DNA from 4 places in the Vogesella indigofera genome. Region 1 is predicted to be linked to each of the others. Evidence: predicted binding sites of a transcription regulator. Region 1 holds the regulator's gene; each other region holds the start of a gene.

Region 1 (7,104 bases):
TGAAATCGACCGGCTTCATTTACCAGCAGGACAGCGGCCAGCTGAACCTGCTGTCCAACGTAAGGATTACCTATGCGCCATAGTGTGCTGATCGCGCTGACCGCCCTCGTGCTGAGCGCCCCTGTCATGGCTGAAAAGGCCGACAGCGAAAAACCGATCGAACTGTCCGCCGACCGCGGCTCGCTGGACCAGAAGAAAGGCGTGACGGTATGGGAGGGCAATGTCGTGGTGGTACAGGGCACGCTGAACCTGAAAGCGCAGCGCGTGACCGTGACCCGCGACGCGCAGGGCAACCAGCAGCTGCAGGCGCAGGGCAGCCCGGTCACCTTCCGCCAGAAGGTCGACGGCAGCAATGAATATGTCGAGGGCAGCGCCAGCAACGTCAACTACAACACTGCGGCCAACCTTGCCACCCTGACCGGCAACGCCCGCGTCAAGCGCGGCCAGGACTCGGTCAGCGGCGCCGTCATCGTCTACAACACCGCCACCGAAACCTACCAGGCCAGCGGCGGCACCGCCGCCAGCGGCACCAGCGGCCGCGTGACGGTGATCCTGCAGCCCAAAGCACAGGGTACGCCATGACCCAGAGCCAGCTTTCCATCCAGCACCTGAAGAAGACCTTCAAGAAGCGCACCGTGGTGCGCGACGTGTCGCTGGAGATCGCCAGTGGCGAGGTGGTCGGCCTGCTCGGCCCCAACGGCGCCGGCAAGACCACCAGCTTCTACATGGTGGTCGGGCTGATCGCCGCCGATGCCGGCGAAATCCGCCTCGACGGCCAGACCATCACCCACCTGCCTATCCACCAGCGCGCGCGGCTCGGCCTCGGCTATCTGCCGCAGGAAGCGTCGATCTTCCGCAAAATGACGGTGGACGAGAACATCCGCGCGGTACTGGAGATTGCCGGTCTGAAGGGCGAGGAGCTGGAAAACGAGCTGACCCTGCTGCTGGACGACCTCAACATCAGCCACCTGCGCGACAGCAACGCGCTGGCGCTGTCCGGTGGCGAACGCCGCCGCGTGGAAATAGCCCGCGTGCTGGCCACCCGCCCGCGCTTCATCCTGCTGGACGAGCCGTTTGCCGGCGTCGATCCGATCGCGGTGATCGACATCCAGAAGATCATCGCCTTCCTCAAGGAACGCGGCATCGGTGTGCTGATCACCGACCACAACGTGCGAGAAACGCTGCGCATCTGCGATCGCGCCTACATCATCTCCGAAGGCAGCGTGCTCGCCTCCGGCCTGCCGGAAGCGCTGGTGCTGAACGAACAGGTCCGCCAGGTGTATCTGGGCGAACACTTCCATCTGTAAGCCATGAAACAGACCCTCCAGCTCAAAACCAGCCAGCAACTCACGCTCACCCCCCAGTTGCAGCAATCGATCAAGCTGCTGCAGATGTCGACGCTGGACCTCAGTACCGAGCTGGAGCGCTACCTGCTGGAAAACCCGCTGCTGGAACGTGCCGACAGCGACAGCCACGACGAGCCCGACAGCCCGTTGCCGGTGCTGACACCCGGCGGCGACACACCGGTGACGGACAGCGGCAGCGAGGCGGAGCGGCCGGAAGCGGACAGCAGCCGTGACGACGGCGAACTGCTCGGCGACTGGGGCAGCAGCGGGAGCGGCAGCAGCCGCAACGATGACGACGACGAATTCGACCCCATTCTCAACACCCCGTGCCGGCCGTCGCTGCGCGAGCACCTGACCGCGCAGATGGGCGAAACCCAGCTCAGCCAGCGCGACAAGGCGCTGATGTCGCTGCTGATCGACGAACTGGACGACGACGGCTATCTGCCGACCTCGCTGGACGACATCGCCGCCGAGCTGCCGCTGGAGCTGGAAGTGGAAGGCGACGAACTGGAGTGCCTGCGCAAGCTGCTGACCCAGTTCGAGCCGACCGGCATCGGCAGCCGCAACCTCACCGAATTCCTCAGCCTGCAGCTGCAGCAACACGCGGCACCGGCCGCGGTGCGCCAGCTGGCGCTGGACATGGTGCAGCAGCACCTGCCGCTACTGGGCAACCGCGACTTCACCAAGCTCAAGAAGCTGCTCGCCATTGACGAGCAGCAGCTGAAAACTGCCCACGCGCTGCTCGCCAGCCTGCGGCCGCGCCCCAGCAGCGGCTTCGATCAGGGCGAGACCCACTACGTCGCCCCCGATATCCTGGTGGTGAAGCGCCAGCAGCGCTGGGTGGCGCGCCTCAACCAGGGCACGCTGCCCAAGCTGCGCGTCAACCAGATGTATGCAGGCATGCTACAACAGAAGGGCAGCAGCCATAATCTGGGTGGCCAGCTGCAAGAGGCACGCTGGCTGGTAAAAAACATTCAACAACGGTTTGACACCATCCTGAAAGTGGCAGAATCTATTGTTGACAGACAGCAAGCGTTCTTTGAACAAGGTGAAGTGGCCATGCGCCCGCTTATCCTGCGAGACATCGCGGAAGAACTCGGTCTGCATGAGTCAACCATCTCCCGTGTCACCACGCAAAAATACCTGCTGTGCAGCCGTGGCTTGTTCGAACTCAAATATTTCTTTGGCAGTTCGGTCGATACTGACAGTGGTGGCGAGTGTTCCGCCACCGCGATCAAGGCACTGATCCGGCAGATCATTGATGCGGAAGACCACAACAAACCGCTGTCTGACAGCGCCATTGCAGACAAGCTGATCGCACAAGGTATTCAGGTTGCAAGACGTACCGTAGCCAAGTATCGTGAAGCCATGCAGATCCCGCCGGTCAGCCAGCGCAAGAATTTTTAGGTTGTTCATAACAAGATCGCCATGCCCAGTCCGGATATGGCACCAACAGAAGGAGTTAGGGTATGAACCTCAAGATTACCGGCCTCCACCTCGACGTTACCCCGGCGCTTCGTGACTACATCGAAAGCAAACTGGAACGCATTACCCGCCATGTCGATAATGTGATCGGTGTCAACGTGACACTGTCTGTCGACAAACTGGTACAGAAAGCCGAAGTCAATGTTCATCTGGCAGGCAAGGACATCCATGCCGAAGCCACCGAAGCGGACATGTACGCGGCCATCGACCTGCTGACTGACAAACTGGATCGTCAGGTACTGAAATTCAAGGAAAAACAGGTCGAGCATCGCGCACCGGTACCGCAAGAGCAAGCGTCGCTCTGATCAGGATTTGCTGAACAAAAACGGATAATGCAAGCGCTGCTTGCTTATCCGTTCTTTTTTTGGCTACCGCTTTTTCTCCTGACGATCATCCTGCGCTTTCCGCTATGGTATTCCGTGGACTCGGCGTAGAATGGCCCTCGATTTTTTCGGGCAAATGGCATTATGGGCTTGATCAGTAAAATACTCTCCGTGGACAACGTCATTGCTGACATGGACGTTTCCAGCAAAAAACGACTCTTTGAACAAGTCGGCCTGATGGTCGAAAACAGTCACGCCATCGCGCGCAGCGATGTCTTCGACAGCTTGTTTGCCCGAGAAAAACTCGGCTCCACCGGCCTGGGACAAGGCGTCGCCATCCCGCACGGCCGCATCAAGAGCCTGAAGGAAGCCACCGGCATCTTCATCCGCCTGAAGGCACCGATTCCGTTCGATGCCCCCGATGGCAAACCGGTCTCGCTGCTGTTCGTGCTGTTGGTGCCGGAACAGGCCACCGACATCCACCTGCAGGTGTTGTCCGAGCTGGCTCAGCGCTTCTCCAGCAAGGCGCTGCGCGAACAGATGAACGATCCCGCCTGCGATGCGCAGAAGCTGTTTGAACTGATTTCCGACACCCCAGACCATGCCTAATATCAGTGTTCGCCGCCTGTACCAGGACAATCAGCACAAGCTCAACCTGAGCTGGGTCGCCGGCCGTTCCGGCTCCGACAACCTGATTTCGAATGATGAACAGCGGCCAACCCAGGCACTGGTCGGTCACCTCAACTTCATCCACCCCAACCGCGTCCAGGTCCTTGGCCTCGCGGAGGTGGAATACCTGAACAAGCTGGAGCAGGCCGCTGCACGGACCGCCCTCGACCAGCTGTTCCACCGCACCATGGCGGTGGTGATCGTCGCCAATGCACAGCCGGTACCCAACCTGCTGCGCGACTACTGCCAGAGCCACAATGTGCCGCTGATGAGTACGCCGCTGGAAAGCCCGTACCTGATGGACGTGCTGCGCATCTATCTGGCGCGCGCGCTGGCGGTATCCACCGTGATGCACGGCGTGTTTCTCGACGTGCTGGAAATCGGCGTGCTGATCATGGGCGATTCGGCGATGGGCAAGAGCGAACTGGCGCTGGAGCTGATCTCGCGCGGCCACGGCATGGTTGCCGATGACGCGGTCGAGCTGTACCGCATCGGCCCGGAAACGCTGGAAGGCCGCTGCCCGGCGCTGCTGCGTGACTTCCTCGAAGTGCGCGGTCTCGGCATCCTCAATATCCGCACCATCTTCGGCGAAACCGCGGTGCGTCCGAAGAAGGTGCTGAAGCTGATCATCCACCTGATGAAGGCCAACGACCAGGCGATGCAAACGCTGGACCGCCTCAACATCCAGTCCGAGACGCAGGACATCCTTGGCGTCACCGTGCGCAAGGTGATCCTGCCGGTGGCCGCCGGCCGCAACCTGGCGGTGCTGGTCGAGGCTGCGGTGCGCAACTACATCCTGCAGCTGCGCGGCATCGACAGCACCCGCGAATTCATCGATCGCCACACCAACCTGCTACGGGACCAGGAACATGCAGCTGATTCTGATTAGCGGCCTGTCCGGCTCCGGCAAGTCGGTTGCCCTGCGCCTGCTGGAAGACAACGGCTACTACTGCGTCGACAACCTGCCGGCCACCATGCTCACCGACGTGGTGGCGCTGTACAGCGAACAGGGCTACCAGCATGTCGCCATCAGCGTCGATACCCGTTCCGCGCCAACGTTGGCCGCATTGCCGGAGGTGATGGCCAGCCTGAAAGCGATGCGGGTCGACGTGCGCCTGATCTATCTGGAAGCCACCACCGAAGTGCTGGTGCAGCGCTTCTCGGAAACGCGGCGCCGCCACCCGCTGTCCGGCAACGGCCTGACGGTGGAGGAGTGCATCCGCCTCGAACGCGAGATGCTGGAGCACATCCACGAGCTGGGCCACCGCATCGACACCAGCCACCTGTCCGCCAACGCGCTGCGTGCCTGGGTCAAGGTACTGGTCGACGCCGGCGCCGACTGCCTGACCCTGGTGTTCGAATCGTTTGGCTTCAAGCACGGCCTGCCGCTGGACGCCGACTTCGTGTTCGACGTGCGCTGCCTGCCCAACCCCTACTACGAGGTCGCGCTGCGGCCGCTGACCGGCCAGGACGAGGCGATCTGCCGCTTCTTCGAGGGCGAAGCCAGCGTGGCGCAGATGCTGGCCGACATCCGCCAGTTCCTGCAAAACTGGCTGCCGCGCTTCCGCCAGGACAACCGCAGCTACGTCACCGTCGCCATCGGCTGCACCGGCGGCCAGCACCGCTCGGTCTATCTCGCCGAACAGCTGGCCAAGGCCTTTGCCGGCGAACAGGTCCTGCTGCGCCACCGCCAGCTGCCCGCCAAAAAATAAGCCGGCCATGTTCAAGGCCGGGGACTATCTGGTGCTGCTGGCACTGTGCGCGCTGTTGCTGGCCGCCTTCCTGCAGCTTGGCCGCCACGCCGGCGAGGCCAGCAGCGTCATCGTGCGCCAGAACGGCACCGAAACCCTCCGCCTGCCGCTGCGCCTGAACCGGCTCCATATTGCCCACGGCCCGCTGGGGCTGACCGAAATCGAGATCCACAATGGCCAGGCCCGCATCCGCCGCGATCCGAGCCCGCGCCAATACTGCGTGCAGCAGGGCTGGCTGCGCCACAGCGGCGACATTGCCGTGTGCCTGCCCAACCGCGTCAGCATCGAGCTGGCCGGCCCCGACCTAGCCCATGACTCGCTCGCCTACTGAACGCACGCTGCAAGCCAGCACCGACGATCACCGCATCGCCAGCCTGGCCGCGCTGGCCATCGCGCTGGGCATGGTCGATGCCGCCATTCCGTCGCCGCTGCCCGGCGTCAAGCCGGGGCTGGCCAACATCATGACCCTGTTCGCGCTGCATACCCTGGGCTGGCGCGCCGCGGTGTGGGTCACGCTGCTACGCGTCGTCGGCGCCGGCCTGCTGCTGGGCAGCCTGTTCACCCCCGGCTTCTGGCTCAGCCTCGGCGGCGCACTGGCCAGCCTGCTGCTGCTGGGCGCCTGCCGGGCGCTGCCCGAGCGCCATTTCAGCCTGGTCAGCCACAGCCTGCTGGCGGCGCAGGCCCATCTGCTGGGACAATTGCTGCTGGTCAGGCTGTTCCTGATTCCATACGACAATATACTGGTACTGTTCCCGCCGCTGGCGCTGGCCGCCCTGCTAGGCGGCGTCGCCAACGGTCTGATAGCAAGCCATCTGGTACAAGCGCATGACAAAGATTGATACCGTTACCGTCGCCCTCACCGGCGCCTCCGGCCTGCCCTACGGCCTGCGCCTGATCGAATGCCTGCTGCGTGCCGGCAAGCGGGTGTGGGTGATGTATTCGCAGGCGGCACAGGTGGTGGCGAAACAGGAGATGAACCTGACGCTGCCATCGCGGCCGGAAGGTTTCCAGCAGTGGCTGCAAGAGCGCTACCAGGCCGCCGACGGCCAGCTGGCGGTGTTCGGCCGTGAGGCCTGGTTTGCGCCACCCGCCTCCGGCTCCAATCCGGCCGACGCGATGGTGATCTGCCCGTGCTCGATGGGTACCCTCGCCGCGGTGGCGCACGGCATGAGCGACAACCTGATCGAACGCGCCGCCGACGTGATGCTGAAGGAACAGCGCAAGCTGGTGCTGGTACCGCGCGAGGCACCGCTGTCGGTGATCCACCTCGAAAACATGCTCAAGCTGGCTCGCCTCGGCGTCTGCATCCTGCCGCCGTCACCCGGTTTCTACACCCACCCGCAGACCATAGCCGACATGGTCGACTTCGTGGTGGCGCGCATCCTCGATCAGCTGGCGGTACCGCACCAGCTGCTGCCGCGCTGGGGAGAGAGTCACCATGCCGGCGAATGAACGCGCGCTGATCGACGCCGCCGCGCTGCGGCAGTGGGAGCGGCAGGCGGCACAAGCCGGCCTCGACCTGATGGCCCG
Region 2 (7,104 bases), on a different contig from region 1:
GCACCGTCGCCGCATCGGAGGAGCCGCCGCCGAGGCCGCCGCCCATCGGGATGCGCTTGTGCAGGCGCAGGCTGGCGCCCAGCGTGCTGCCGCTGGCCTGTTGCAACAGCCGCGCCGCGCGCACGGTCAGATCGCTGTCCGGCGGCACGCCGGGAATGGGATTCAGCAGCACGATGTCGCCGTCGTCGCGCAGCGCGATGTCGATGCTGTCGCACAGGTCGATGAAGCGGAAATCGCTGTCCAGCAGGTGATAGCCATCGTCACGCTTGCCGGTGATCAGCAGGTTGAGGTTGAGCTTGGCCGGAGCGGGAAAGACATGAAAAACGGAATCGGTCATGGCAAAGCGGGAGCAACGGGTAACAGGGGAACAAACTGGCGCCAGTCAGACAGCACCAGACGGATGGTCAGGCCCTCGCGCTCCAGCTCGACGCGGCGCGGCTGGGCAAGGTTGGCCGCATCGCGGTGGATGCGGATCAGCCAGCCCTGCTGCTGCAGGTGGCCTTCCGGGGTGGTGGTGTAGGGAAACTGCGGCGCCGGGTGGCCACGCACCCACCACACCAGGTTGGCCAGCGGCAGCGGCCAGCCCAGCTGGCGCTCGGTCAGCGTCTCGACATCGCTGGCGAACTGCTGCTGGCCGTCGGCCAGCAGGGTAACACCATGGCTGTCGCGGTGCAGGCTGGCCACGGTATTGCCCACCGGCGTCTTGATCGCCAGCTGGTCGTCGTCCGCGGTGTGCTGCCAGTCAAAGCCGGCGACGTGGCCCTTGCCGTCCAGATTCACCGCCAGCCTGCCGGCGACGTCGAAGGGCTGGTCTTGCACCTGTGCCTGCAGCGGTGCCGCAGTGGACGGCACCTCCTGAAACGAGGCGCAGCCAGCGAGCAGCGGCAGCAGCAGTAACAGCCAGCGCACGATCATGGCTGCAGGCGCTGCAGGGTTTCACGCAGCACCGGGTGATCCGGCTCCTTCTTGCGTGCCTCGGCCCACAGCTTGCGCGCCTCGTCGAGGCGCCCGGACTGCCACAGCACCTCGCCGAGATGGGCGGCCACTTCGGCATCCGGCATGCTGGCGTAGGACGCCTGCAGGTATTGCAGCGCCTGCTCCAGCTTGCCGAGCTTGTAGTACACCCAGCCCAGGCTGTCGAGGATCATCGGGTCATCCGGCGCCGCCTGGTGCGCCTTCTCCACGTAGGCCAGCGCCTCGCGGTAGCGGGTGGTGTGGTTGCTGAGCGCGTAGCCCAGCGCATTCAGCGCGTGCACATGATCCGGCACCAGCTCCAGCACCTGCAGCAGGTCTTTTTCCGCCAGCGCAAACTGCCCGTCCAGCTCCGACAGCAGTGCGCGGTCGTACAGCAGTTCGGTGGCCCGCGGCTGGCGTTGCAGCCCCTGGTTCAGCAGCGTCATCGCCTGCGCGCGATCGCCGGCGTTCTTGGCGATCTGCGCCTGCAGTGCGACCACCCGCACCAGCTGGTTAGCATCGTTGCTCAGCGGCTGCAGGTCGTTGATCGCCTGCTGCCAGTTGCCGTCCGCGGCATCCAGCTGCGCCAGGCGCAGTCGTGCCGGCAGGTAGTTCTCGCCCTGCCCCACCTGCTGGTACCAGTGGCGCGCCTGTTGCGGCTGCTTCTGTTCGTCCGCCAGCTGGCCCAGGGTGTAGCGCAGGGTATCGGCATCGGCGTAACCGGCCTGCAGCGCGGCCTCCAGCTGGCGACGCGCCAGCTGCAGGTTGCCGTTCTGGAACGCCAGCAGGCCGGCCATGTTCAGCAGTTCCGCTTGTTTCGGGTATTGTTGTAGCGCCTTTTCGGCGTGGCGCTGGGCGTCGGTGTAGCGCTTCTCGCTGGCCAGCAGCCGCACCATGGTCAGGTTCAGCTCCAGGCTGGCGGCGGGACGCAGTTGCAGCTGTGCCTGCAGGAAGTCGATGGCACTGGGCACAGAGTGACGGCGCAGGCGGTCGACCTGCCACAGCAGCGGCAGGTCCCACGTCGGGGCGATCTTGGCGAGACGGGCGAACTCCTTGTCGACCTCGGCCTGCTCGCCGGCCTCGGCAGCCACCGCCAGGTGGGCAAAGCGCGCTTCCGGCAGCTCCGGATAGCGCTCGGCCAGGTCACTGACCAGCTTCGCCGCGGCGACCCGGTCCGGCTGCCGCGCCAGCAGTCGCGCCAGCTGCACGAAGATGGCACCGGCACGCGCCGGTTGCCGCGCCAGCATGCCTTCCACCAGCGGCTGGCTTTCCGCCAGCTTGCCGGCACGCAGCAGCGCGATCAGCAGCTGTTCGCGCGCCGAATCGGCATCCGGGTCCAGCTCGATCCACAAGGCCAGCGCCTCGGAGGCCTGGCGCACGTTACCGGAGAACATCGCGAATTCGGAGGCCCGCTGCGCCACGCGCGGGTCGCGGGTTTCGCGCGCCAGTTGCAGGTAGGTTTCCGCGGCAACACCGGCGCCACCGCGCTGCACCACGATCTCGCCGGCCAGCAGGCCGTACAGCCACTCCTCGCTCAGCTCCAGCTTGGGAATGCGCGGGTTGTCGACCGTTTCCTCCTCGACCGCCTCGTCGGCGAGATCCTCGACCACCGCTTCCGCGCTGACGGACGACGTGGGGAGAGCGGGCGGGACACTGGCGCAGGCGACCAGGGCAAGGGGGGCAAGTGCTGCGGCGATACGGAGTAGTGCGTTCATGCTTGGCCTAAACATCGGTTCAGACGGGTAGAATACCACGCCCATTCATTTAATCATGCTCACGGCAAGGAAAACTGCAATGCCGGAATTGCCAGAAGTCGAAACCACCTGTCGCGGCATCGCACCCCTGCTGCTGCACGCCACCATCCGTGGCGTGACCGTGCGCGAGGCGCGCCTGCGCTGGCCGGTGCCGCCGGACCTGGCGGCCAACCTTGCCGGTCGCCGCGTGCTCGGCATCAGCCGCCGCGCCAAGTACCTGCTCGTCGACTTCGAACACGGCACGCTGATCCTGCACCTGGGCATGTCCGGCAGCCTGCGCTTCGTGACGCCGGGCACGCCGCCGGAAAAGCATGACCATGTAGACATCGATCTGGGGCAAACGGTTCTGCGCTATCGCGATCCGCGCCGTTTTGGCGCCATCCTGTGGCAGCAGGGGCCGGTCGAGGCGCACCCGCTGCTGGCACAGCTGGGGCCAGAGCCACTGTCGTACGCCTTCGACGGCGCGGTACTGCAGCAGGCGATCCGACGCCGCGGCAGCGCCATCAAGCTGGCGATCATGGACAACCACGTGGTGGTCGGCGTCGGCAACATCTACGCCAACGAGGCGCTGTTCCACGCCGGCATCCACCCGGCCCGCGCCGCCAACGGCCTCAGCGGTGCGGAGTGCGCGCGGCTGGCCGCCGAAATCAAGGCGGTGCTGGCGCGCGCCATCGACGCCGGCGGCAGCACGCTGCGCGATTTTGTCGACGCCAAGGGGAAACCGGGCTACTTCCAGCAAAGCTATATGGTCTATGGCCGCCGCGATCTGCCCTGCCACGTCTGCGGCAGCCTGATCCGCGAGCTGCGCCAGGGGCAGCGCAGCTCCTGCTTTTGCCCGCATTGCCAGCCGTGTTAAATTGCGCCGCGTCGCCTGACTGATAAAGCCTATCGTGCATCGTCCCACCTCCTGGCCTACCCGCCTGCTCCGCCTCGGCCGCCTCGGCATGCACTTGCTGCGCGGCCTGCTGGTGATCGCCACCCGCTACCCGCGCCTGTCGCAGCCGGCCCGCGCGGTGATCACCCAGCGCTGGTCGCGGCACCTGCTGCACATCCTGGCGATCAAGGTGCGCGTCCACGGCACGCCGCCGGCGGTCTACCCCCCCAACACCCTGGTGGTCGCCAACCACGTGTCGTGGCTGGACATCTTCGCGCTCAACAGCGTCACCGTATCGCGCTTCGTGGCCAAGAAGGAGCTGCGCGACTGGCCGCTGGCCGGCTTCCTGATCAAGAACGCCGGCACCCTGTTCATCGACCGCAACAACCGCCGCGACGCCAGCCGCGTCAACGAACAGCTGGCCAAGGCCTTGCAGGACGGCGGCTGCATGGCTGTGTTCCCTGAGGCCACCACCTCCGACGGCCGCAGCCTGCTGCCGTTCAAGGCCTCGCTGTTCGAGGCCTCGCGCCTGGCGCACGCCACGGTGCAGCCGGTAGCGATCCGCTACCTGACCCCCGGCGGCCACTACTGCGCCGCCGCCGCCTACGCCGGCGACACCAGCTTCTGGCAGAGCCTGTGCCTGATCCTGGCCAGCCGCGCCATGGTGGTGGAGCTGAGCTACACCGCCGCCATCCCGCCCTACGACACCGCGCTGGCCAGCCGCTTCCAGCTGTCGGAAACCGCACGCGACGCCATCCGCGACGCGCTGCAACTGCCGGCCGAGCCCGTCGCCGCCGAATAGCCGTCCAGGCCCTGCCCGGCAACACTTCACGCCGCCTGCATGGGGCATCACCGATGCTGCACCGCCACCATGCCAGCCTGCTAGCCGGCAAAAACCAATACGGAGATTCCCCAATAGGGTTTTCCGCGATGGGGAAATACCCAATGTTGGCGCCCTGCCTGCCTGCCGCATGATCCTCGCCAACACGCCAACACAGCGTGAGCGACCATCACGGCGCCAGACACAGGAGAGTGCACCATGCAGAAAAAACCGTTTTACAAGAGCCTGTATTTCCAGGTCATTGTCGCCATCGTACTGGGGGTCACCCTCGGCCACCTGATGCCGGAACTCGGCGCCAAGCTGAAACCGCTCGGTGACGGCTTCATCAAGCTGGTGAAGATGATGATCACACCTATCATCTTCTGCACCATCGTGGTCGGCATTGCCGGCATGGAAGACATGAAAAAGGTTGGCCGCGTCGGCGGCAAGGCGCTGCTGTACTTTGAAGTGGTGACCACGCTGGCACTGGCCATCGGCCTCTTGGTGGTGAACTTCGTGCAGCCGGGCAGCGGCATGAACATCGACCCGAGCACGCTGGATACCGGCGCCATCGCCAAGTACACCGAAAAGGCCGCCGGCCAGAGCACGGTGGACTTCCTGCTGCACATCATCCCGCAAAGCGCGATCGGTGCCTTTGCCGACGGCGAGATCCTGCAGGTACTGCTGTTCTCGGTGCTGTTCGGCGCCGGCCTGTCGCTGATGGGCGAGCAGGGCAAACCGGTACTGGGCTTCTTTGAAAAAGTGTCGCACGTGCTGTTCGCGATGATCGGCTTCATCATGAAGCTGGCCCCGATCGGTGCCTTCGGCGCGATGGCGTTCACCATCGGCAAATACGGCGTCGGCAGCCTGGTGCAGCTGGCCTCGCTGATGGGCACCTTCTACCTGACCTGCGTACTGTTCGTCGGTCTGGTGCTGGGCAGCATCGCCCGCTTCTACGGTTTCAGCGTGTGGAAGCTGATCAAGTACATCAAGGAAGAACTGCTGATCGTGCTGGGCACCTCGTCGTCGGAATCCGCGCTGCCGCGCCTGATGACCAAGCTGGAGCAGCTCGGCTGCGCCAAGCCGGTGGTGGGTCTGGTGGTACCGACCGGTTACTCGTTCAACCTCGACGGCACCTCGATCTACCTGACCATGGCGGCGATCTTCATCGCCCAGGCCTGCAATATCGACCTCACCCTGACGCAAGAGCTGACCATCCTCGGCGTGCTGCTGCTCACCTCCAAGGGCGCCGCCGGTGTCACCGGCTCCGGCTTCATCACCCTGGCCGCCACCCTGGCCGTGGTACCGGAAATCCCGGTCGCCGGCCTCGCGCTGATCCTCGGTATCGACCGCTTCATGTCCGAAGCCCGCGCCATCACCAACCTGATCGGCAACGCGGTGGCCACCGTGGTAGTTGCTAAGTGGGAAGATTCGCTGGACGTGGCGCAGATGCAGCGCGAGCTGGCCAACCCGACACCGATCAACCACGGTGCACCGGTAGAGGCGCCGCACCTGATCCGCGAAGTGTCGCAAGAGCTGAGCTGATCCCGCTCTCCGCCAACACAAAGCCCCTGTCGCAAGACAGGGGCTTTTTCATTGCCGACAACGTTGGCCGCAGCCGCCGGGGCTTACCTGCCCTTGCCGATCTCGCGGTAGGGCGGGCACGGCAGCGAGAACTGGGCGCGGTCTTCCAGCCGCACCGCGGTCAGGCTGCCGCCCCACAGGCAGCCGCTGTCGATGGCCAGCACGTCCTCGCTCAGCATCAGCCCCAGCGCCGACCAGTGGCCGCAGATGATCGGCGTATCCATGCTACGCCGCCCGTCGACCGCGAACCACGGCCGCAAGTGCGCCGGCGCACCGTCCAGCTCGCCCTTGTAGGACAGGTCCAGCTCGCCGTCGTTGTTGATGAAGCGCATCCGCGTCATCGCGTTGATGATCAGCCGCCAGCGGTCCATGCCCTTCAGCTCGCCGTGCCAGCGCGAGGGCTTGTTGCCGTACAGCTTGGCGAACAGCTTGCGGTAGTCCTTGCCCGACAGCTCGTCCTCCACCTCCTCGGCCAGCCGCAGCGCCTTGTTGATGCTCCACTCCGGCAGCAGGCCGGCGTGCACCATCGCGTAGCCCTGTTCGTAGATCATCAGCGGCTGGCAACGCAACCAGTCCAGCAGCAGCTTGCTGTCGGCGGCGTCCAGCACGTCGTTGATAGTGTCGTCGCTGTGAATCTTGCCGTAGCCCTCGGCCACCGCCAGCAGGTGCAGGTCGTGGTTGCCGAGCACGATCTGCGTGCAGTCCTGGTGCTCGAACACCCAGCGCAGCACCGCCAGCGATTCCGGGCCGCGGTTGACCAGGTCGCCGGTCAGCCACAGCGTATCGCGGCCGGGGTTGAATTCAATCTGGCGCAAGAGCGCCATAAAGGGCGTGAAGCAGCCCTGCAAATCGCCAATCGCGTAGGTGGCCATGTGTTGTTGTCCTGATTGATGAATGCGGCCAACCTTGGCCTGAGAGCCTGTTCACGATCTGCTGCGCTTCGTGAAACGTTACACGGTGAGTACGGCTTCGGCATGCTGGTTTATATCTGGATAAACGCCGCTTCCTCAGCCGTTTTCGCCTTGTCTCGCTCTAGCTCGCTAGATCGTGAACGCGCTCTGAGCCGTGCCGCAACGTCGCGCCCGCCGCGATTGCCACGGCAGCGCGCCGGCCGCCAA
Region 3 (7,104 bases), on a different contig from region 1:
CCCTGCTCAACCTGCGTTAATGCGGGTTGACACGCTAAGCGCGGAGAGACGGATTCATGGATAAGGTGCTGTATCTGGCAATGAATGGTGCGAAGCACGTCGCATGGCAACAGGCGACCACTTCCAACAATCTTGCCAACGTCCATACCAACGGCTTCAAGGCCGATCTGGCGTCTTTCCGGGCGCTGCGCGTGGTCGGCGACGGCGCGCCGACGCGCACCTACCAGGTCGACAATACCGTCGGTCACGACATGAGCCAGGGCTCGCTGCAGCTGACAGGCAACGAAAGCGATTTCGCGCTGGCAACGCCGGGCTTTTTTGCGGTGCAGGCACCGGGTGGTGGCGAGGCCTACACCCGCGACGGCGGCTACATCGTCGACACCGAAGGTGTGATGCGCACCCGTTCCGGGCTGGCAATCCAGGGTGAGGGCGGCCAGATCGTGGTACCGCCGGGCTCGCGCATCACCCTCGGCATCGACGGCACGGTATCGGCCTCGGCCAGTGTCGGCGCCGACCGTACCGTGCAGGTGCTGGGCCGCATCAAGCTGGTCAATCCGGCGGAGCGGGCGGTGTACAAGGGCGATGACGGCCTGTTCCGTCAGCACGATGGCCAGGACGCGCCGGCTGCGGCCAACGTGCAACTGAAGAGCGGCTTCCTGGAAGCCAGCAACGTCAATGCGGTCGAGAGCCTGGTGCAGATGATCAGCCACTCCCGCCATTACGATCTCAATATCAAGCTGATGCAAACGGCGGAGCAGAATGCCCGCCAGGCGACAGAATTGCTGTCGATTACCGGCTAAACGAAGCAATAACAGGATAACAACATGATTCGTGCCTTGTATGTGGCCAAGACCGGTATGGATGCCAGCCAGTTCAAGCTGGACGTGGTGTCCAACAACCTCGCCAACGTGAATACCAAGGGCTTCAAGCGCTCCAACGCCATTTTTGAAGACCTGTACTACCAGACCTTGCGCCAGCCCGGCGCCCAGCTGTCGAACGGCAACGTGCTGCCGACCGGCCTGCACGCCGGCACCGGTGCCGCACCGGTGGCCACCGCGCGGGTGCACACCCAGGGCGAGATGATCCGCACCGAGCAGTCGCTGGACATGGCGATCGCCGGCGACGGTTTCTTCCGCATCCAGCAGACCGACGGCACCATCGCCTACACCCGCAACGGCGAGTTCAAGCGCAACAATGAGGGCCTGGTGGTCAATGCCGCCGGCCTCGCACTGGATCCGGCGATCACCATTCCGGCGACCGCCACCAAGATCACACTGTCGCCGGAAGGCCTGCTGGAGTATTTCGATGCCGGGGCGACGACCGCCACCGGCTCGTTCCAGATCAACACCGCCACCTTCATCAACCCGCAAGGGCTGGAAAGCATCGGCGGCAACCTGTATCTGGCGACCGGCGCGTCCGGCGACCCGATCGAAGGCCAGCCCGGCCTCGATGGCCGCGGCACCATTTCGCAGGGCTATGTCGAGGGTTCCAACGTCAACGTGACCGAAGAACTGATCAACATGATCACCGCGCAGCGCGCCTACGAGATCAACTCGCGCGCGATCAAGACCGCCGACGAAATGCTGCAGAAGCTGACCCAGCTCTAAAGTCTAAGGAGTAGCCCATGAAGCGCCTGCTGAATCTCGTGTTGCCGCTGTGCTCGGCGCTGCTGCTGGCCGCCTGCGCGGTACAGACGGCACCGATCACGCATCAGCCGATGGCGGTGCGGCCGCAGCCGCAGCCGGCGCAGCTGCCGGCCGACGGCTCCATCTTCCAGGCCGCCAGCTACCAGCCGCTGTTCGAGGACAAGGTGCCGGTGCGTGTCGGCGACATCCTCACCGTCACCATCCGCGAGAACAACCGCTCCAGCAGCAAGGAAGAGACCGAGGGCGAACGCGACTCATCGATCAACGGCGGCATCAATGCCGGCGTGTCGCTGCCGTTCTTCCCCGGCGCCATTGAGAAGAAACTGGGCGGTGCCAGCCTGAACGGCAGTGGCAGCGCCAGCGAGAGCGGTTCCAGCAGCAATACCAACAGCAGCTCCTTCAATGCCTCCATCACCGTGACCGTGATCGACGTCTACCCGAACGGCAATCTGCTGGTCAGCGGCGAGAAGCAGATGAAGATCAACGGCGAGCACGAGTTTATCCGCCTGTCCGGGGTGATCAATCCACGCGACATCAAGCAGGGCAACAACGTCGAATCGACGCGGATGGCGGATGCCCGCATCGAGCAGATCAACCAGGGTCGTAGCCGCGCTTATAATGACACCGGCTGGCTGCAGAAAATCTTCCTGTCACTGCTGCCGTTTTAAGGGATAAGCGATGTCGCGTTTTGTTGTGGTGGTCTGTCTGGCGCTGGTGGCCAGCCCGCTGTTTGCCGCCCAGAAGATCAAGGAACTGGCCAGCGTGGCCGGGGTGCGCTCCAACCCGCTGATCGGTTACGGCCTGGTGGTCGGCCTCGACGGCAGTGGCGACAAGGCCAGTGCCTCGCCGTTCACCGGCCAGTCGCTGGGTAATATGCTGAACCAGCTCGGGGTGCAGATCCCGCAGGGGATGAAGATCGACCCGAAGAATGTGGCCGCGGTGAGTCTGACCGCGACCCTGCCGCCGTTCGCGCGGCGCGGTCAGGCGCTGGACATCACGGTGTCGTCGATCGGCGACGCCAAGAGCCTGCGCGGCGGCACCTTGCTGCTGTCGCCGCTGAAAGGCATCGATGGCCAGATCTACGCGCTGGCACAGGGTAATGTGGTAGTCGGCGGTGCCGGCGCCGCTGCCGGGGGCAGCAAGACGCAGATCAACCACCTCAGCGTTGGTCGCATTCCGGCGGGGGCGACGGTCGAGCGCGAGTTGCCGGCCTCGCTGGGCATGGGCGATATGGTGGCGCTGCAGCTGCTGGAGTCGGATTTCACCACCGCCAACCGCGTGGTGCAGGCGATCAATCGCGAGCTGGGTGGGCAGACGGCGCGTGCGCTGGATGGCCGCCAGATCGAGGTGCGGGCGCCGCAGGACAGCAATGCACGGATCCAGTTTCTGTCGCGGCTGGAAAATATTGCCGTCGAGGCGGCAGAAGTTTCCCCCGTGGTGATCATCAATGCCCGCACCGGCTCCATCGTGATGAACAAGGCGGTGCGCATCGACCCTTGCGCGATTGCCCACGGCAACCTGTCGGTGACGGTCAACAGCACCTCGACAGTGAGCCAGCCGCCACCGCTGAGCGGCGGCCAGACCGCCGTCACCCGCAAGGCCGACGTCAGTGTCAGCGCCGACGGCAGCAAGGTGGTCAACATTCCCGGCGGTGCCTCGCTGTCGGAGGTGGTGGGCGCCCTGAATTCGGTCGGCGCCACACCGCAGGACCTGATCTCCATCCTGCAGGCGATGAAGGCCTCCGGCTCGCTGAAGGCGGAATTGCAGATCATCTGAGCGGCAAGGTTGGCCGCAAGCCACTGGCAAGGCGATGTCCCGACGGGCATCGCCTTTTTTGCTGGCCTGATTCTTGCTGTAAATCCGGCGTCTGTGTCTGTTTAGCGTTCCCGCCATGCAAGTTTCCCGCGATGCCAGCAATCAGTTAGCGATCGATCCCAATGCGACCGAACGTTTGTCTTCCCTTGCGCGCAGCAATCCGAAGGAAGCGATCCGGCAGGTCGCCAGCCAGTTCGAGGCCATCCTGCTGAACCAGATGATGGCGTCGATGCGCAGCAACGGTTTTGACGGCGAAGAGGATTCCTCGGAGCTGGGCACCTACCGCGGCATGCTCGACCAGCAGATGGTCAACGCGATGGTGCAGGGCGGCGGTACCGGGCTGGCTGAGATGCTGGCCCGCCAGATCGAGGGTGTAGCGCGGATAGACAAGACCGCGACGCCGGCCGCCAGCAGCGGCATGCTGCCCTTGCCGGCGCTGCCCGCCGCGACGGCGAAAGCCATCCGCCAGTACACGGAAGCTGCCGGCACCGCCACGGCGGCACCGGCACCGGCACCGGTGGCGATTCCGAGCGAGCGGCAGGCATTTGTCAGCACTCTGTTGCCGCATGCCGGCCAGGCGGCCGAGCGCCTCGGCGTGGCGCCGGAGTTGCTGGTCGGTCACGCCGCGCTGGAAAGCGGCTGGGGCAGCCGCAGCATCCGTCATCCGGATGGCCGCGAGAGCTACAACCTGTTCGGCATCAAGGCCGGCGGCGCGTGGCGCGGTGAATCGGTGGCGACGCTGACCACCGAATACGTCGACGGCAAGGCACGCAAGCAGGTGGAATCGTTCCGTTCCTATCCGAGCCTGCAAGCGGCCTTCGACGATTACGCCAAGTTGCTGGAAGGCAGCAGCCGCTACCAGCGCGCGCTGAACCAGGGCGATAACGCGCAGGGCTTTGCCGTGGCGCTGCAGCAGGGCGGCTACGCCACCGATCCGGCGTATGCGCGCAAACTGGCCGGCGTCGCCCAGTCCCTGCTGGCACGCTAAAGTTCAGCCGCCTAGCTGCCGATAAAGAACAACGGGAGAGTGAATCATGAGTGGTATTTTCAGTATCGGTATCAGTGGTCTCAATGCGGCACGCGCGGCATTGGACGTGACCAGCCACAACATCAGCAACGTCAATACCGATGGCTACAACCGCCAGCGTCTTTCCCAGAGTGCGGCGACGCCGCAGTTTGTCGGTTACGGCTACACCGGCCGTGGTGTCGACCTGTACGCGGTATCGCGGCTGTACGACGGCTTCATGGACGAGCAGCTGCAGAATGTCACCGCGTCCAGTAGCGGCTTCCAGACCCAGGCCACCGCCCTGTCCGATATCGACAACCTGATTACCGATGGCAATGCCGGCCTTTCCAACCTGATGCAGGGTTTCTACGCCAGCCTGCAAACCCTCAGCCAGCAGCCGACCTCCATCGCCGCGCGGCAGTCGGTGATCAGCCAGGCCGAGTCGCTGTCCGGCCGTTTCCAGTCGATGAACACCCGTATGGAAGAGGTGCGTAACGGCCTGATCAACCAGATCAATACCTCGGTGGAGGGGGTCAACTCCTACGCCAGGCAGATTGCCGCCCTCAACGAACAGATCATTTCCCTGAACCAGGGCGAGGGCCGTGCGCCCAACGACCTGCTGGACCAGCGCGATACGCTGGTGCGCGACCTGAACAAGCTGATCAAGACCGACGTGGTCGAGCAATCCGATGGCATGTACAGCGTCTACATCGGCCAGGGTCATCCGCTGGTGATAGGCGAGACCAGTTACGAAATGACCATGATGCGTGGCGCACCGGCGCAGCCGGAGGATCCGGAAGCGCCGTCACTGGGCATCAAGCTGCCGGGCACCAACAACACGGTGGTGCTCAATTCGCAGCTGATCGCCGGCGGCAGCATCGCCGGCGCCATGACCACGCTGAATTACGATGTTGCCCGCGTGCAGGCCGACCTCGGCCGCATGGCTGTCGAGTTTTCCGATGCGATGAACCGGCAGCAGGCGCTGGGTGTCGACCTCAACGGCCTGCCGGCCAGTACGCCGATGTTTGCCGACTTGACCGCCTTCCGCACCACGGCGGAGAACGCGACCACGCCGGCCGGTGAAGCCAAGGCGATGCGCGATGCCTTGCGCCGCTTTGCCGTGGCGGTGCAGGAGCCATCGCAGCTGGCGGTCGCCTCCGGCATCCAGGCCGGTGCCACCACGCCGGTCGACCCGACCGAGGTGCCGGGCGGCAAGCCGTCCATTTCGGCGATCTGGCAGGTATCCAATCTGTCGCCGGCGGCCAACCCGACCCTGCCGGCAGCACCGGCGCTGGCATTGAACTATATTCCGGGCAACACCCCGCCGTTCGAGGCGGACTTTGGCGGCACCATCGTGCCGGTGACGCAGTCGGCAAGCCAGGCCGGGGTCTACGAATTTACCCTCGCCAGTGGCCAGCATATCGCCTTCAAGTTCGAGGGCCAGGCGGCAACCAACCAGACCATCCCGGTGACTCCGCGCACCGGCGCCCCAGGCGAGTCGGCGCAGCTGGATAACGCCAACCTGCTGGAAATGGCTCGCTTGCAGACGCGGCCACTGATGGCGGCGACGCCCAATTCCACCTCGACCTTCCTGCCCGCCGTCGGCGCCGCGCGTACCGGCAGCCTGCAGTCGTTTTATGGCCAGACCGTCAGCTATGTCGGTAGCCGTACCAACGTGGTGCAGGTCAGCCTGACGGCGCAGGAAGCGGCGTTGCAGGAAGTAAAATTGAAGAGGGAATCGTTCTCCGGCGTCAATCTCGACGAGGAAGCGGCGAATCTTATACGCTATCAGCAGGCCTACCAGGCATCGAGCAAGGTCATCCAGGTGGCGCAGGAAATTTTCCAGTCGCTGCTGGACCTGCGTTGATAGTTTTCAGAGGATAAGGCAATGAGAGTCAGCAGCAATACCCAGTACATCATGGGCACCTATAACCTGCAAAGCAAGGGTTCCCAGCTCAACCGCCTCAACGAGCAGCTGTCGACCCTGAAACGCATCAACCGGGCATCGGATGACCCGGTGGCGGCGGCCACGCTGGTCGACATCAACCAGTCCAAGTCGATGAACACGCAGCAATCCAGCAATGCCAAGGCGGCGGCCTCGCAGCTGGCGATTACCGATACCATTCTCGGCAACGTCTCCAATACCATCATCTCGATCAAGACCCTGGCGGTGCAGGCGGGCAACACCGTGCTGACCAATGAGGACCGGCAGTCGATCCAGAACGAGATGCGCGAGAAAGTGAAAGAGCTGGTTTCGCTCGCCAACACCACCGATGGTGCCTCCAACTATATCTTCGGCGGCACCGACAAGAGCAAGCCGCCGTTTACCATGGCGGTGCAGGCGACCCCGCCGCAGCTGAATATCAACTACCAGGGCAATGACCAGCGCCAGTACATGGCGATCTCGTCCAGCCGCGAGATCGCGGTCACCGAGCCCGGTTCGGTAGTGTTCGGTCGTACCTCAACTCCGGCCGGACCCGCTCCGGCAGGGCCGACCGCGGCTGGTAACGAGCTGTGGCAGTCGCTGTCGGTGTTCGACGAGGCACTGACAGCCGGCTCGGTTGATCCCAACTACGCCACCAATATTGCGACGGTCATCCAGGGACTGGATGACGGCCTGTCGCAGGTGCTGGCCAG
Region 4 (7,104 bases), on a different contig from region 1:
CTGCGCGTCGCCGTTGTCGTGGGCGGCGTCCTCGGCCAGTTTCAGGCCGTCTTCCATCTTGCTCATGCCGCTGCCCATGCTGCTGACGGCGCCGGCCGCCTGCTGCTGGATGCCGCTGATCATGCCGCCGATTTGCAGCGTGGCGCTGGCGGTGCGGTCGGCCAGCTTGCGCACCTCGTCGGCGACCACGGCGAAGCCGCGGCCGGATTCGCCGGCGCGCGCCGCCTCGATCGCCGCGTTCAGCGCCAGCAGGTTGGTCTGGTCGGCGATGTCGCGGATCACCGCCACGATCTTGCCGATCTCGCTGGCGCTGGCCTGCAGCTGTTGCAGGGTCTGCGACGAGCCGAGCACCGACTCGCGGATGCCCTGCGAGCGCTCGCGGATCAGCGCCACCTGCTGCGTGCTGCCCTGCGCCAGCGCTTCCATGCGCTGCAGGATGCTGGCGGCGCTGTCGCTGGCGTGGTCGATCTGCTGCTGTTGCTGGCCCAGCAGCGGGCGCATCTCCGCCATGCGCTCGACCACCCCCATCACGCTGTCGCGGGTGTCGTGGCGGCTGCCCTGCAGCTGCTGGTTGGCGATGCCGATCTCGTGCGAGGCGTGTACCACCTGGCGGATGGTGCCTTCCAGCTTGTCGATGAAGCTGTTGAACCAGCTGGCCAGCGTCGACAGCTCGTCCGGCTTGCGGCTGTCCAGCGCCAGGCGCTGGCGCAGGTCGCCGCCACCCTCGGCGATGCTGCGGATGGCGCGGATCAGCGAGGTGACGCGCCCGGTCAGCTGCTTGGCGCCCAGGTGGTAGAACGCCAGCACCCCCAGTGCCTGCATGATCCAGAACACCGGCAGCGACAGCGCCGCCGGCAGCCCGGCAAAGTGGTCGATGGCCCAGCCGGCAAGGCCGGCGGGAATGGCGGTCAGCAGGTACAGACGCGTCAGGCGGTAGCCCAGCGGCCGGCTGCGGTATACCTCTTCCAGATCGGCCTCGCACATCATGCCCCAGGTGTCGTCGCTGCCGGGCAGGCGGAAGGTGACGCCGCGGCCGACCACCGGTATGTAGCGGTAGTCGGCGTAGCCGGGATAGCCGACGAAGGTGTTTTCGCCGCAGCGTATGGTTTCGCGCACGCCGGGGTGCAGCTGGCCGCTGGACGGGTCGTTGAAGCGCAGCTCCAGCTCGGTGTGCTTCTGCACCCGCACGCTGCCGAACGGGGTGGCGACACCGTCCTTCAGGTTGTCGCCGAGGCTGAAGGTCTTGTCCTCGAAGCGCGAACGCGACAGCGCGGTGCCCGGCACCACACCGGGATCGAACACCGGCCTGGCCATGAACAGGTAGTTGTCGCCGGAGTCACGGAAGATGTGCCCGGCCTCGCGCTGGATCAGGTCGCCGATCACGTCGTTGGGCACCCGCCCGCACAGGCAGCGGCTGCCATCGTCCAGCGGCAGGTAGAACATCAGCGTCACTTCGTCGTGAAAGCGCGAGGTGGACGGCCCCAGCTGTTCGGTGACGGGGTCGTTGTAGGGGCCGTGCAGGAAACGCTGGCGCAGGCCGCGCTGCAGCGCCGCGCCCTGGGACAAACGTTGGCCGCAACGCTGCGCGGCGGTGGAGGCCAGCACCACGCCGCCGGCGTCGACGATGAACAGTTCGGAGAAGTCCGGCGCCAGCTGCTTGCGCCGCGCCAGTAGCGCCTGCGGCTGCGCGCTGCTGCGGCACTGTTGCGCCAGCGTCTCCAGCTGCGCCCATTGCTCGGTGGCCCAGCGCTGCAGGATGTCGACGCGGTTGGCGGCCAGGCTGCCGAAAATCTGCGCCATCGCGTCGTGGCGGTGGCGGTTGAGCAGGCAGCTCCAGCGCATGGCCAGCTTGCCGGTGCAGCCAAACCACGGCAGCCAGTGTTGTTCTTTGCGACTCAGGGACATGGTAGGACTTGGTGCAGTCATGGCGATCCTGTCAGCGGAGGGGGATGCCGTGTTGCAGCAAGAATCAGGCCATTGTTTCGATAAATAATGCTGCGCCGGCCGCGCTGCCGTGGTGCAGTGCCATGACCGGGAACGTGCCGCTGCGCCGATCTGGTGCGCCGCTGCCGGCTGCGGCCAACGTTGGCCGCAGGCGTTCAGCTGTCGATGCGGCCGCGGGTGTAGGTCAGGAAGTGGCCCTTGTAGGCCTCGCCGCTGTTCTGCTGCCGTGCCGCCGCGCGCTCGCTGAAGCGGTAGCCGCGTGCCTGCATCGCGCGGGTGAACGCATTCTTGTTGCCGCGGCCGGGGTCGAGCACGATCACCTCGGCGTTATCGGCGCAGTGGCGGTCGAGAAAGCCGGCCAGCTGCGACGGCAGCTCGCGGTCGTAGAGCAGGTCGCTGCCGATGATCAGGTCGAACTTGCCCAGCGCCGGATTGGCGGTGCCCCAGTTACCGTTCTGGTACGGCACCGCCGGCAGGCCGCAGCGCTGCGCGTTGTGCTGCAGGAAGCTGTCGGTCAGCGGGTGGCAGTCGCTGGCGGTGATGTCGCCGCCGCGCTGCTGCAGCACCAGGCTGGCCAGCCCCAGGCCGCAGCCGACTTCCAGGATGCGCTTGCCGCAGATGTTCTTGCTGAGCATGGCGTCGGCCATGATGCGTGCCGACGGCCACACCAGCCCGAACAGCGGCCACGCTGCTTCCGGAATGCCGGCCGCGGCGGCGGCGCCGTCGGGATCGTGGTACTGGTTGCCATCCAGCAGCGAGCGGATGGGATAGCGGGTGTCTCCGATGAGCACGGATTCGAATTTGACCTGATAGCCGGGCATGGGCACTTTCGGGCGATAGAGGGATCGGCACTGATCAACTTATCGCGCCAAGTGCGCAGCAACAGGAAGAAGAGTCTGGGTCGGGCGGCCGGCGGCGTGGCGGCCGCCGGGGTGTTCGGGTGTTACGCGTCGTGCTGGCGGTGTTGCGGGTGCTGCGGGCAGTTGCAGAGATGGTCGTTGACCACGCCGGTGGCCTGCAGGAAGGCGTAGATCACCGTGCTGCCGACAAAATTCATACCTTCCTTTTTCAGTGCCTTGCTGATGCGGTCGGACAATTCGGTGCTGGCCGGGCATTCGCCCAGGCTGGCCCATCGGTTTTGCAGCGGCTGGCCGTCGACATGATCCCACAACCAGCGTGCAAAGCTGCCATGTTTTTGCTGCATTGCAAGAAAAACGCGGGCGTTGCGGATTGCGCTGTTGATCTTCAGCCGGTTGCGCACGATGCCGGCATCCTGCAGCAGCCGCTCGACGTCGGCCTCGTCCATCGCCGCCACCCGCTGCGGATCGAAGTGGTGGAAGGCGCGGCGGTAGTTGTCGCGCTTGCGCAGGATAGTGATCCACGACAGCCCGGCCTGGGCGCCTTCCAGCACCAGCATCTCGAACAGCTTGCGGTCGTCGTGTACCGGTTGTCCCCATTCGGTGTCGTGGTAGGCGATGTACAGTGGGTCGTCGCTGCACCAGCCGCAGCGTTGCAGGGTGGTCATGGTGGCGGATTCCTGTGTTTGCCGTTCATGACGGCATTGTAATGGCGATCTGCTGCCAGCGTGCTGTCAGTACATGGCATGGCAATTGCTGCGCTCCGGTGCAATAACAAATTAAAAGGGAGATCCAAGGTGCTGACAGTCATGCTGGTGAAAGACGGTTCCGGCAAGGCCGCGTCGTTGCGGACGCTGCTGGAGCAGGCTGGCGTGCGCGTGGTGGCCGAGGTGGAGGCGAACCTGCATCTGGCCGACGTGCTGGCGGCGGCGCGTCCGGACGTGGTGCTGATCGATAGCGATGCACCATCGCGCGACATGCTGGAGCAGGTGTGCGTGATGGGCGCGCAGAGCGAGCGGCCGGTGGTGATGTTCACCGATGACGGCAGCCGCGACACCATCCGCGCCGCGCTCAGCGCCGGCGTCGCCGCCTATGTGGTCGGCGACGTGGAAAGCAGCCGCATCCAGCCGCTGCTGGAGGTGGCGATCGAGCGTCACCAGATCGACGTGTCGCGCCGCGCCGAGCTGGCCGACGCGCAAAAGCAGCTGGCCGACCGCAAGGTGGTGGAAAAGGCCAAGGGCCTGCTGATGGAGATGAAGGGGCTGGACGAGGCGACCGCCTACAAGCAGCTGCGCGAACGGGCGATGAAGCAGCAGAAGAAGCTGGCCGAGGTGGCGCAGGAGATCATCAGCTTGGCGGAGTGGCTGAAAAGCTGAACCGCCCGCCGCTGTCGGGCAAGGTTGGCCGCAACAGGCATGCTGTTGCGGCCTTTTGCATTCTGGGACGGCGCTGATGGTGCAGCGCCGGTATCGGGTTGGTGCCGCGCCGTGCTGTTGCAGTGCAAAAAAACTGCCGCCAAATAAAAAATCCATTAAAAACAATGAATTGATGTCTGGCATGGCCCTTGCTAAATGAATGGCGAGACGCGAAGACGCGTCACACTAGCAGGAAGGTGCCAACGGCGGCGCAGGCCTGGTAATACGGACAACGGCGTCCGTTGCCCTTTCTGAGTGAAGGGGTGACGGGCGCTTTTTCTTTTGCACTTGCAGTCCACTCACTCTGGGAGCAGCACATGGAAAAGCGTCACGAACTCGATCTCCACCCGCATGCGGCGGGCAACGAACGCCGCGACTTCCTCAAGGGAGCCTTGTCACTGATGGCCTCAACCGCCTTGCCTGCCGGCTTTGCCACCTCCGCCTTTGCCGCGGCCACCGGCAAACCCGAAAAGACCGAAGTCAAAGTCGGTTTCATCCCGCTGACCGACTGCGCCTCGGTGATCGTCGCGTCGAAGCTGGGCTTCGACAAGAAGTACGGCATCACCATCGTGCCGTCGAAGGAGGCTAGCTGGGCCGCGGTGCGCGACAAGCTGGTCAACGGCGAGCTGGACGCCTCGCACGCGCTGTACGGCATGATCTACGGCGTGCACCTGGGCATCGGCGGCCCGAAGAAGGACATGGCGGTGCTGATGACGCTGAACCAGAACGGGCAGGGCATCACGCTCTCCAACCAGCTGAAGGAGAAGGGCGCCACCAGCGGCCCGGCGCTGGCGAAACTGATCAAGGCCGAGCCGCGTGAGTACACCTTCGCGCAGACCTTCCCCACCGGCACCCACGCCATGTGGCTGTACTACTGGCTGGCGGCGCACGGCGTCAATCCGCTGTCGGATGTAAAAACTATCGTGGTGCCGCCGCCGCAGATGGTGGCCAATATGCGCGTCGACAATATGGACGGTTACTGTGTCGGCGAGCCGTGGAACGCGCGCGCCATCGCCGACGGCATCGGCTTCTCGGTGGCCACCACGCAGCAGATCTGGCCGGATCACCCGGAAAAGGTGCTCGGCACCACCGGCGAGTGGGTGAAGAAGTACCCCAATACCGCGCGCGCACTGGTGGCGGCACTGCTGGACGCCTCGCGCTACATCGACGAGGTGAAGAACCGCGCCAGCGTCGCCAGGCTGATTGCAGAGAAGGCCTACGTCAATGCGCCGGAAGCGGTGATCGCCGGCCGCTTTGCCGGTGCCTACGAGGATGGCCTCGGCAAGAAGTGGCAGGACCCGAAACTGATGAAGTTCTTCGACGGCGGCAAGGTCAACTTCCCCTACCTGTCCGACGGCATGTGGTTCCTCACCCAGCACAAGCGCTGGGGCTTGCTGAAGACCGACCCCGACTACCTGGCGGTGGCGAAGCAGATCAACCAGATCGCCATCTACAAGGACGCGGCGGCGATGGCCAGGGTGGCGCTGCCGGCCAGCGACATGCGTGCCAGCAAGCTGATTGACGGCGTGGTGTGGGACGGCAAGAACCCGGCTGCCTACGCCGCCAGCTTCAAGATCAAGGCCTGAGGAGCGACATCATGAGTACTGCCGAAACTTTCTCGCCAACGTTGGCCGCAGGCCCGGTCGCCACCGCTGCGCGCAGCGCCCGCCCGCGCAAGCGCAAGACCCTGCTCGCCGCGGCGCCGCCGTCGCTGCAACCGCTGGTGCGCTTCATCCGCTGGCTGGTGCCGCCGCTGCTGGGGCTGATCGCCTTCGTGCTGCTGTGGTCGCTGGTGTCGCAGGTCAGCCGCGGCAGCCTGCCGGGGCCGGTCAGCACCTGGGCGTCGGCCACCGAGCTGTTCGCCGATCCGTTCTACCAGAATGGCCCCAACGACCAGGGCATAGGCTGGAACATCCTGATGTCGCTGGGCCGCGTCGGCGTCGGTTTCGGCCTTGCCGCCGTGGTCGGCATTCCGCTGGGCTTCATGATCGGCCGCTTCGATTTCCTGTCGCGGATGACGGCGCCGGTGATCAGCCTGCTGCGCCCGGTGTCGCCGCTGGCGTGGCTGCCGATCGGCCTCTTGGTGTTCAAGGCCGCCAGTCCGGCGTCGATCTGGGTGATCTTCATCTCCAGCATCTGGCCGATGATCCTCAACACCGCCGCCGGCGTGCGCGCGGTGCCGCAGGATTACCTGAACGTGGCACGCGTGCTGCGGCTGTCGGAGTGGAAGGTGTTCAGCGTCATCCTGCTGCCGGCGGTGCTGCCGCACATGCTCACCGGCGTGCGGCTGGCGATCGGCACCGCCTGGCTGGTGATCGTGGCGGCGGAGATGCTCACCGGCGGCGTGGGGCTGGGCTTCTGGGTGTGGGACGAATGGAACAACCTGAATGTGGAGCACATCCTGATCGCCATCTTCGTGGTCGGTCTGGTGGGGCTGGCGCTGGAACAGGCACTGGTATGGCTGGCGAAGAAGGCCAGCTTCGGACAGGGAGAGTGACATGGAACGCTTCGTCGAGCTGGAAAACGTGCAAAAGCACTTCGATACCAAGAAAGGCCGCTTCGTCGCGCTGCAGGATATCAACCTCACCATCCGCCAGGGCGAAGTGGTGTCGCTGATCGGCCACTCCGGCTGCGGCAAGTCCACGGTGCTCAACATCATCGCCGGCTTGCTGGAGCCGTCCGACGGCATCGCGCTGTGCAACGGTCGCGAGATCGACGGCCCCGGCCCCGAGCGCGCGGTGGTGTTCCAGAACCACAGCCTGCTGCCGTGGCTGTCCTGCTACGGCAACATCCTGCTGGCGGTGGAGCGCGTGTTCGGCGCCAAAGAGAGCAAGGCGCAGCTGGCCGCGCGCACCGACGCCGCGCTGGCGCTGGTGGGGCTGGGCCAT

Evidence for each region. The regulator sigma-54, encoded in region 1, starts transcription at its own class of promoters, with help from an activator protein. The targets are predictions, from matches to a motif close to CTGGCACGCTTCATGCTT.
Region 2: a site for sigma-54 is predicted at 4,531-4,548, ahead of PQU89_RS07755 (dicarboxylate/amino acid:cation symporter). Genes of this name have one in related genera too.
Region 3: a site for sigma-54 is predicted at 3,484-3,501, ahead of flgJ (flagellar assembly peptidoglycan hydrolase FlgJ). Genes of this name have one in related genera too.
Region 4: a site for sigma-54 is predicted at 4,354-4,371, ahead of PQU89_RS05225 (CmpA/NrtA family ABC transporter substrate-binding protein). Genes of this name have one in related genera too.

Annotation. Positions count from the first base shown of each region.
Region 1 is NZ_JAQQLA010000012.1:115,918-123,021, forward strand. Features, by position in the region: gene lptC (LPS export ABC transporter periplasmic protein LptC) at 1-83, shown strand, start outside; gene lptA (lipopolysaccharide transport periplasmic protein LptA) at 73-582, shown strand; gene lptB (LPS export ABC transporter ATP-binding protein) at 579-1,307, shown strand; gene PQU89_RS16255 (RNA polymerase factor sigma-54) at 1,311-2,753, shown strand; gene hpf (ribosome hibernation-promoting factor, HPF/YfiA family) at 2,816-3,136, shown strand; gene ptsN (PTS IIA-like nitrogen regulatory protein PtsN) at 3,299-3,763, shown strand; gene hprK (HPr(Ser) kinase/phosphatase) at 3,756-4,712, shown strand; gene rapZ (RNase adapter RapZ) at 4,693-5,535, shown strand; gene PQU89_RS16280 (NusG domain II-containing protein) at 5,543-5,905, shown strand; gene PQU89_RS16285 (Gx transporter family protein) at 5,886-6,413, shown strand; gene PQU89_RS16290 (flavin prenyltransferase UbiX) at 6,400-7,026, shown strand; gene PQU89_RS16295 (NAD(P)H-hydrate dehydratase) at 7,013-7,104, shown strand, end outside.
Region 2 is NZ_JAQQLA010000004.1:425,463-432,566, forward strand. Features, by position in the region: gene ispE (4-(cytidine 5'-diphospho)-2-C-methyl-D-erythritol kinase) at 1-337, opposite strand, end outside; gene lolB (lipoprotein insertase outer membrane protein LolB) at 334-915, opposite strand; gene PQU89_RS07740 (tetratricopeptide repeat protein) at 912-2,669, opposite strand; gene mutM (bifunctional DNA-formamidopyrimidine glycosylase/DNA-(apurinic or apyrimidinic site) lyase) at 2,749-3,564, shown strand; gene PQU89_RS07750 (lysophospholipid acyltransferase family protein) at 3,599-4,384, shown strand; gene PQU89_RS07755 (dicarboxylate/amino acid:cation symporter) at 4,622-5,947, shown strand; gene PQU89_RS07760 (symmetrical bis(5'-nucleosyl)-tetraphosphatase) at 6,031-6,858, opposite strand.
Region 3 is NZ_JAQQLA010000007.1:13,828-20,931, reverse strand. Features, by position in the region: gene flgE (flagellar hook protein FlgE) at 1-20, shown strand, start outside; gene PQU89_RS12245 (flagellar basal body rod protein FlgF) at 57-800, shown strand; gene flgG (flagellar basal-body rod protein FlgG) at 825-1,607, shown strand; gene PQU89_RS12235 (flagellar basal body L-ring protein FlgH) at 1,625-2,314, shown strand; gene PQU89_RS12230 (flagellar basal body P-ring protein FlgI) at 2,325-3,422, shown strand; gene flgJ (flagellar assembly peptidoglycan hydrolase FlgJ) at 3,538-4,449, shown strand; gene flgK (flagellar hook-associated protein FlgK) at 4,496-6,334, shown strand; gene flgL (flagellar hook-associated protein FlgL) at 6,356-7,104, shown strand, end outside.
Region 4 is NZ_JAQQLA010000003.1:697,254-704,357, reverse strand. Features, by position in the region: gene PQU89_RS05245 (methyl-accepting chemotaxis protein) at 1-1,905, opposite strand, end outside; gene PQU89_RS05240 (class I SAM-dependent methyltransferase) at 2,100-2,765, opposite strand; gene PQU89_RS05235 (DNA-3-methyladenine glycosylase I) at 2,888-3,469, opposite strand; gene PQU89_RS05230 (ANTAR domain-containing response regulator) at 3,599-4,177, shown strand; gene PQU89_RS05225 (CmpA/NrtA family ABC transporter substrate-binding protein) at 4,534-5,802, shown strand; gene ntrB (nitrate ABC transporter permease) at 5,814-6,713, shown strand; gene PQU89_RS05215 (ABC transporter ATP-binding protein) at 6,715-7,104, shown strand, end outside.